Regions from separate parts of the Burkholderia metallica genome, predicted to be linked through region 1. Evidence: riboswitches for the same ligand, from Rfam matches in the RefSeq annotation. Region 1 holds a riboswitch; the other holds the start of a gene.
What was found. A riboswitch is a leader RNA that binds a small molecule or an ion and turns the genes downstream of it on or off. The one in region 1 is predicted to bind cobalamin.
Positions count from the first base shown of each region.

Region 2: it holds a riboswitch for cobalamin, as region 1 does, so the genes downstream of both, cobG (precorrin-3B synthase) here and WJ16_RS26715 (TonB-dependent receptor domain-containing protein) in region 1, are expected to answer to the same signal.

Region 1 is NZ_CP013403.1:1,579,358-1,583,656, forward strand. It holds gene WJ16_RS26700 (Dabb family protein) at 1-320, opposite strand, end outside; gene WJ16_RS26705 (hypothetical protein) at 310-654, opposite strand; gene WJ16_RS26710 (helix-turn-helix domain-containing protein) at 822-1,880, shown strand; cobalamin riboswitch at 1,970-2,162, shown strand; gene WJ16_RS26715 (TonB-dependent receptor domain-containing protein) at 2,514-4,299, shown strand, end outside.
Region 2 is NZ_CP013401.1:1,881,001-1,885,299, forward strand. It holds gene WJ16_RS08390 (precorrin-2 C(20)-methyltransferase) at 1-413, opposite strand, end outside; gene WJ16_RS08395 (precorrin-8X methylmutase) at 410-1,036, opposite strand; gene cobG (precorrin-3B synthase) at 1,029-2,432, opposite strand; cobalamin riboswitch at 2,501-2,689, opposite strand; gene WJ16_RS08405 (hypothetical protein) at 2,831-3,130, shown strand; gene WJ16_RS08410 (bifunctional cobalt-precorrin-7 (C(5))-methyltransferase/cobalt-precorrin-6B (C(15))-methyltransferase) at 3,254-4,299, shown strand, end outside.

The DNA.
Region 1 (4,299 bases):
AGCATCAGCGTGCGCCACACGCCGTCGCGCAGCGCCGGTTCGCGCAGGCCGCCGCCGATCGCGCGGCAGCGGGCGCCGTCGATGCGCTCGATGCCCGGCAGCTGCGCCAGCGCGGCGAAATCCGGTGCGCCTTCGGCCGCCGATTCGTCGCGCAGCACGTCGAGCGTGTAGTCGCCCGCGCCCCAGCTGCCGTCGAGATTGCGCGCCAGCGCCACGCGCCGCGCGCCGGCCAGCGCGCGAGCGGCGTCGCGCAATGCCCGTTCGATCGCGTCGGCGTTGCCCTCCGCCGACACGAATACCCGCGCCGTGTCATGCCGCATCGTCGACCTCCGTCAGTGCGTGCAGCGGCGCGTCGGCGTCCGTCATCACATGGCGGCGGCGCACGTCGCACAGCGCGTCGACGGCCATCCAGAAGCCGGCCACGCCGGCATCCGTCAGCGCGCGCATCCGGTAGTAGGCCGGCGCATCGGCCACGTGCCAGGTCAGCCACAGCGTGCTCGGCTGCCCCGGCACCGCGACGGGCGGCGATACCCAGCGGCCAGCCGCCGTCAGCCCGCGCGCCGCATGGCCCGGCAGATATCGGTCGCGCAGCAGTGCAAGCACGTCGGGAATGCGCTCGGGCGCGAGCGTGATTTCGTCTACGATCTGGATCATTCGCGTGTCGTCCGGGGTCGTTCGTGACTGGGATGCGGGGCCGGCCTACGCCGTTCCGGCGAGGCCGCGGGCGGCCGGCGTGGATAGCATTCTTGCGTGGCGACGGTTTGCGAGCCCCTACCGGCCCGCTCACCCGCCCCTGTCACGACGCTCAGAACGGGAAACTCATGAAACAGCGCGCCATGCCGGCCCGCGGTCGCATCCTGCCGGGCCTCGGCGCGCGGCTGCTGAGCGAACTCTCGCGCAGCGGCGCGCCGCCGGCCGACCGCGATGCGTCGCCGTCGCCACCGACGGCGACGCCTGGCGATTTCGTCGCGCTGTACCGCGAAGCGATCGAACGGCTGGAGGCGCAGGTCGCGCGCGGCGACGGCCATCCGCCGATGCGCAAGCGCGAAGTCGACCTGATGTGCGGCTGCCTGCTGAGTTGCGCGACGCTTGCCGACGCGATCCGCTGTGCGCGCGACTTCTGCGAGATGCTGACGCCGCGCGCCGGTGCGCTGTCGCTCGCCGTTCGCGACGGCCGCGCGACGTTCCGGATGGATTCGCTGCGCCGCACGCGCAGCCCGGCCGCGTGCCTCGTCGACCTGACGGGCCTGTTCTGCTATCTGCAGTTGTTCGGCTGGCTGATCGGGCAGCCGCTGCGGCCGGCCGACGTGTGGCTCGGCCATCCGCACCGCGACGACGCGATGCCGCTGCTCGGGCTGTTCAACGCCCCGGTCGAGGTCGGCCGCACAACCTACGGCTTCGCGTTCGACGCGGCCCGGCTCGCATGCCGCGTGATCCGGCAGCCGGCCGAACTCGACGCGTTTCTCGTCGATTTTCCGTTTCGCCTGATCGATGCGGCGCCGGCGGTCGTGTCGTGGACGCAGCAGGTACGCGGTTTTCTCGATGCGGCGCTCGCGCACGAACAGGCGTTGCCGGCGCTCGCCGCACTCGCCGCGTGGCTCGGCACCAGCGAAGCGACGCTGCGGCGGCGCCTCGCGGCCGAAGGAAGCGGTTATCACGCGCTGCGCGAGCAGTGTCTCGCCGAGGCCGCGCAGCGCCGGTTGCGCGAGTCGGACTGGCCGGTCGCGCGCATCGCCGCGCAGCTCGGTTTCGGCGGCGAGGAAGCGTTCCGCCGCGCCTTCGTCCGGTGGACGGGTGTCGCGCCGAGCCGGTTCAGGCGCGATCGCCAGGCGGCGAGCGGCCCCGTTTCGTCAGACATGACGCGCGACGGTGACGTATGACGGAAAGGATTTCGACCGTTTTTGCCCGGCAATGACGTTTTTTCGCATCCCCGCGCCGCCGGACAATTGACGCGCCGGCGCGCACGCCATTACCCTTGCGCGCTGATGGTTCCCAGGGATGGGATCAAAAGGGAACGCAGGCGAGGCAGGACCTCGAATCTGCGGCTGCCCCCGCAACTGTGAGCGGCGAATCCGTGCCACTGCATGCCACTGGGAAACCGGGAAGGCCGGCGCGAATCACGACCCGCGAGCCAGGAGACCTGCCATCGACCCGAGGTCCAAGCAGCCGCACCGGGCGGGGTGTCCCGATGCGCCAGGCACCGCCATGCGCGGTTGCCCGTTGCATGGACGGCCCGACCTCCGGATCCGCCCGATGTCCACCGTTACCGCATTCGCTTTCGCACCGGAAGCGCCGCGCCGGCACGCTGCCGGCATGCACGGCCCGCCTGCTCGCGCGCGCCGTTCCCTTTCGCTCGCGCCCGCCGGCGTGCGCCGCCCCTGCACCCGCAACGCCCGCGACGGCGGCCGGCACCGGCCGGTCGCGCGATAGCCCGCTCACCGATAACAAAACCGGTGCTGCCCGCTGCCCGCTTTCGATCGGCGCATGCGCAGCCCGACCACGACGACAGCCTCATGAAGATTCGACACCTCCTTGCCACGTCCGCCGCGACCGCACTCCTGTCGCCGCTCGCGCACGCCGCCGGCGACACCGCGGTTTCGCAGCCGGCCCCGGCCGCCAACAATGCCGACCTGCCGACCGTCAACGTGACCGACACGCGGCGGCTGCCCGAGTCGTTCGACCAGCGCTATGCGACGACCCACGTGCTCACGCGTACCGACCTCGACCGGCTGGCGCCGAGCGACCCGAGCATCACGCAGGCGCTCGCGACGCTGCCGGGCGTGACCGTCTCGCAGAACGGCGGCCCCGGCTCGAACGCATCGGTCAGCATTCGCGGCTCGTCGGCAAGCCAGGTCGCGGTGTTCATCGACGGCATCCGGATCGGTTCGCCGACCACCGGCATCGCGCCGTGGTCGGACCTGCCGACCGAAGCGTTCGAACGGGTGGAAGTGATTTCGGGGCCGGCCGCCGCGTCGTTCGGCGCCAATGCGATGGGCGGCGTCGTGCAGCTCTTCACGCGCCGTGCCGCCAACCAGCCGAACCAGACCACCGTGTCGTTCGGCGGCGGGTCGAACAAGACGTTCGACACGCAGCTGCGCACGTCGGGCACCGTGCCGTCGACCGGGCCGCTCGCCGCGCTCGGCGGGCTCACCTACTCGCTCGGCCTGCACACGTACAACACGGCCGGCATCGACGCGACGCGGCCCTTCGCATACGGGCACGAGGCCGGCCGCAACCCGTATCACGCGCAGGACCTCGATGCACGCCTCGGCTACGCGCGCGACAACTGGTCGATCTCGACGTTCGCGCTGTATCACCGGTCCGATCTGTCGTACGACAACAGCGGCTACGCGAACCGCCAGCTCGATCATCAGCTGACGACCGGGATCGCATTCCATCTCGACATCACGCCGGACACGCAGTTCGACCAGTCCTTCGGCTATGCGAACGATCGCGGGTTCCTCTACGCGAGCGCCCCGACCATCCCGACCGACCAGATCGATTCGCAGCGCATCAGCACGTCGACGTCGCTGACGCATCAGGAGCGCGGGTTCCATCTGTTCGGGCTGCCGCTGTCGGGCGAAACCAAGCTCGCGTACGACTTCACGCGCGAGCAGGCGTTCCTGCCGGTCGACATTCCGAACGGCGTGCCGACGCGCAACGACTCCGCATTCTCGCTGCATCAGTCGGCGACGCTCGGCAACGTGACGATGTTCGTCGCGGGACGTCATGAAATCATCGCCGGGCAGTCGGTGAATACGGGCAACGCGGCGCTGTCGTGGGCGATCACGCCGGTGTATACGGCGCGCGTGTCGTACGGCAATGCGTTCAAGCTGCCGACGTTCAACGACCTGTACTACCCCGGCTACGGCAATCCGAATCTCAGCCCGGAGCGCAACACGTCGGTCGAGGCCGCGGTCGATGCGAACACGTCGTACGGCACGTTCACGGCGGCGATCTACGACACGCGCGTCACGAACCTGATCGCGTACAACCCGGCGACGTTCTCGCCGATGAACATCGGCCGCGCGCATATTCGCGGGATCGACCTGTCGTACAAGGGGACGATCGGCCGCTCGACGCCGGTGAGCGTCGCGGTCGGGCTCCTGAATCCGCAGGACGAGACGAACGACTCGTGGCTCAACCGGCGGCCGCGCCAGACGGTCAGCATCAACATCGACCACACGTGGGACGAGCTGCACCTGCATGCGTTGAGCACGGGCGCGTCGCTGCTGTATGGCGGCACGACGTTCGACGATCCGGCGAACTCGACCTATCTGCCTTCGTATCTGACGGTGG
Region 2 (4,299 bases), on a different replicon from region 1:
CACACGCCGGGAATCACCTCGGTGTCGTAGCGCGGCGCGAGGCGGTCGTGCAGGTACATGTACGAGCCGTAGAAGAACGGGTCGCCTTCGCAGATCACCGCGACGTCGCGCCCCGCATCGAGGTGGGCGGCGACGATCTCGGCGGCCGTATCGTAGAAATCGGCGATCACCGTCTCGTAGCAGAGCGGCGGCGGCAGCGCCTCGGTCGTCACCGGGTAGACGAGCGGCAGTTGCGTTTGCGTGTCGTGCAGGTGCGCTTCGACGATGCCGTACGCATTGCCTTTCTTGCCCTTCGCGACGAAATACGCGACCACGGGCGCGGCCTGCAGCACGCGCAGCGCCTTGATCGTCATCAGTTCGGGATCGCCGGGGCCGACGCCGACCCCGAACAGGCGTCCACGTGCGGTCGTCATTCGACCTCCGTCGCGAGCGCATTGACCGCCGCGGCCGCCATCGCGCTGCCGCCGCGCCGGCCGAGCAGCGCGACGTACGGCACGCCGCGGCTGTCGGCGTCGAGCAGCGCCTTCGATTCGGCCGCGCCGATGAAGCCGACCGGGAAACCGAGGATCAGCGCGGGGCGCGGCGCGCCGGCGTCGATCATGTCGAGCAGGTGGAACAGCGCGGTCGGCGCATTGCCGATCACGACGACGCTGCCGCCGAGGTGCGGACGCCACAGTTCGAGCGCGGCGGCCGAACGCGTATTGCCGAGATGCCGCGCGAGATCGGGCACCTCGGGCTCGCCGAGCGTGCAGATCACGCGATTGCCGGCCGGCAGCCGCGCCCGCGTGATGCCTTCGGCGACCATCCGCGCGTCGCACAGGATCGGCGCGCCGGCCGCGAGCGCCGTGCGGCCCGCGGTGCCGGCGCCGACGGAGAAGCGCAGGTCGCCGACGACGTCGACCATCCCGCACGCGTGGATCACGCGCACCGCGAGTTTTTCGAGGTCGGGCGGAACCCGTGACAGGTCGGCCTCGGCGCGGATCGTCGCGAACGACCGGCGGTAGATTTCCTGCCCGTCGCGAATGTAGTCAAGCATCGGTGGTGTCCTGGCTGTGCCGTGCGCCCGTCAGTCGGGCCGCGGCCTGGTCTATCGTCAGATGGCGCGCGAGCGGGGCGCCGAGGCCCGCGGCCGCGTCGCGCCGGTAAAGGTCGTAGTGCGCGGGCGCGATCGCGACGAGCGTGTGCGTCGCGGGATGCGGCAGCGCACAGTGGCGCTCGCAGCCGCTCAGGTGGACGTCGGCCGCATGGCCGAGGCGCGCGGCGAGCGCGAGCGCATCGTGTTTCGTGTCGGCGCGCGCCTTCGCGCAGCCTGCGCTGCCGGCGCACGCGACGAGCGACGCGAGCGGGTCCGACGGCACGCAGACGAGGCCGAGCGACGCGAGCGCATCGAGCGTGGCCGAAGCGCGTTCGTTCGGCACGCCGTGCAGAAACACGCCTTGCCACGGCGTCATCGACAGCGTGCCGTCGCCGTCGGTTTCGGCCAGCGCGGCCAGCCGTTCCAGTTGCGTTGCGTCGAGCCGGCCGAGCACGAATTGCGCGCCGACGTTGCAGCGCACCGCATCGCGCGAAGGATGCGCGCCGAAACGCAGCGCCGGGTCGGTGCGGGCGCGACGCCAGCCGGCGAGCGCCGGATCGGCCGCGAGCGGGAAGGGCAGATGGTGCTGCGCGCGTTCGAACAACGCGCGCTCGCCGCGGGTGGCGAGCAGCGCGCGCATGCGCGTGACGTCCGCCGGCGCGAGATCGACGAACGCGAGCAGCCACGCGCGCGCGAGCGCGACGACTTGATCGGGCGCGACATCGACCGACGCGGGTCGATCGTCGCGCGCGACCGGCGGGCAGCCGGCGAGCCCCGCCGCGACGCGCACCGCGCCGTCGCCGCGACGCCACGCGGCCAGCCAGATGTCGTGCGGATGATCGAGCGCCGCGACCGATTCGCCGCCGTCGAGCTGGATCGAGAATTTCGGCGACAGCTCGCCGCGGCGCGGCTCGCGCGCCAGCATGTCGAACAGCGGCGCGGCGAGCGCACGGCTGTCGACGAGCGCGGCGGGATCGTGGCCGGCGAGCGGGCTGAGCATCACGTTGCGGACGTCGTCGCTCAGGGCGACGGCGGCCGCATCGGCCGCTGGATGCCCGGTGGCGTCGATGCGCGGGCCGAGCCCTGCGTCGACGAGCGCGCGCGCGAGCGCGTCGGCCGCGCCGTCGCGGATACCGCGCAACTGGAGATTCGCGCGATTGGTCGCGTCGATCGCGCCGGAGCCGAATGCGCGCGCGGCGGCGGCGATCGCGCGCGCCTGGCGTACATCGAGCCGGCCGCCCGGCAGCTTGATCCGGCACAGCCCGCCGTCGGCGGCCGCGACCACGCGCACGAGCCCCGGGCAGGCCGACGGGCGTGCGGCGGGCGACGCAGGAATCGAAACGGGGGCGGAACTCAACGGGATACCGGGGCAGTGTCGCGCCGCGGCCAACGCACCGGTACACCCCGCCCGACGCCGACTGGCACGCACGCACTTTCTGGCCGGCAGGTCTCCTGGCTGACAGGTCGGCGCCGGCTCCCGGCCTTCCCGGTCGAACCAGTGGCGTGAGGGGGATCGGCTCGCTGTCTACAGTTGCGGGGGCAGCCACAGCGGCGCGCGGCGCGCCCTGTGTTCCCTCTTCGGCCCCGAAGGGCACCGGCGAACGAACGGCCGTAGGATACCCGATTTCGGCACCGCTCCGACATCGGCGATTGCGCTGCAACCGTGTCGCAGCATGGCTGTGGCGCGCTGCGCGCGGTCGCGCGAATGGTACGATTGTCGGCTCGACGTACGCTCGGCGCGAGCCGATATCCGCGATGATGAAACTCGGCAGGACGGAGCTGTTTGGCATGGGGATCGCTTTGGCCATGTCGGGCATCGCTGCATCGGAGGTGCTCGAAAGCCTGCTGATCCCGTTTGCGCCGTCCGCAGCGTGGCCCACGCATGTCGCGCTTGCCAGCCTCGGCGTGCCGATCGTGGCGGGCGGAACCTGGCTGTTCAGGCGAGGCGGCGGACAACCGCTGGCATGGCTGCTGCTCGGCTGGCTGCTGGTCGCATCGGTCGTCGGCGTGTATTCGATCTTGCTGACTCATATCGTGGGCATACCGCTCGGCTGACCTCGCTGCCACGCTCCGCGTCCGGACGGGCCGCGCCGACGGCAATCGACGGATCAACGCGCGGCGGCACGATCGCCGCGCATCGCAACAAACTGGATGAAATCGAACGATGGGGAAGGGTGCATGACGGCGTGGCTGACGATAGTGGGCATCGGCGACGACGGTTACGCGGGGCTCGGCCGCAGCGCGCGCCGCGCGCTGCTCGACGCGACGCTCGTCGTCGGCGCGAAGCGGCATCTCGACATGCTGCCCGCGCGGCTGCCGGCCGCACGCGAAACGTGGCCGTCGCCGTTCGACCTCGCCGGCGTGCTCGCGCGGCGCGCGGCGCCCGTGTGCGTGCTCGCGAGCGGCGACCCGATGCTGTTCGGCGTCGGCGCCACGCTCGCGCGCACACTGGCCCCCGACGAATGGCGCGTGCTGCCCGCGCCGTCGTCGCTGTCGCTCGCGGCCGCGCGTCTCGGCTGGGCGCTGCAGGACGTCGGCGCGGTCTCGCTCGTCGGCCGCCCGCTGGCGACGCTCGCGCGTCACCTGCTGCCCGGCCGACGCCTGTTCGTGCTGAGCGCCGACGGCCGCACGCCGGCCGCCGTCGCGGCCGAACTCGTCGCACGCGGCTTCGGGCCGACGCGCATCAGCGTATTCGAACACCTGGGCGGCCCGCTCGAGCGGCGTCTCGACGGTCTCGCGCAGGACTGGCGCATCGACGAGACGGCGGCGCTCAATCTCGTCGCGCTCGACTGCCGGGCCGGCCCCGACGCACCGCGCCGCGCGCTCACGCCCGGCCTGCCCGACGATGCGTACCGTCACGACGGCCAGCTCACCAAACGCGACCTGCGTGCGATGACGCTCGGCCGCCTCGCGCCCGCGCCCGGCGAACTGCTGTGGGACGTCGGCGCCGGCAGCGGCTCGATCGGCATCGAATGGATGCGCGCGCATCCGTCGTGCCAGGCGATCGCGATCGAAGCGCACGCGGAGCGCCAGCGCTTCATCGAGCACAACCGCGACGCGCTCGGCGTGCCGGGCCTGCAACTCGTCGCCGGCCGCGCGCCCGATGCGCTCGCGGGGCTCGCCGCGCCCGATGCGGTCTTCATCGGCGGCGGAGCGACCGCACCCGGCGTGCTCGACACCTGCTGGGCGTCGCTGAAACCCGGCGGCCGGCTGGTCGCGAACGC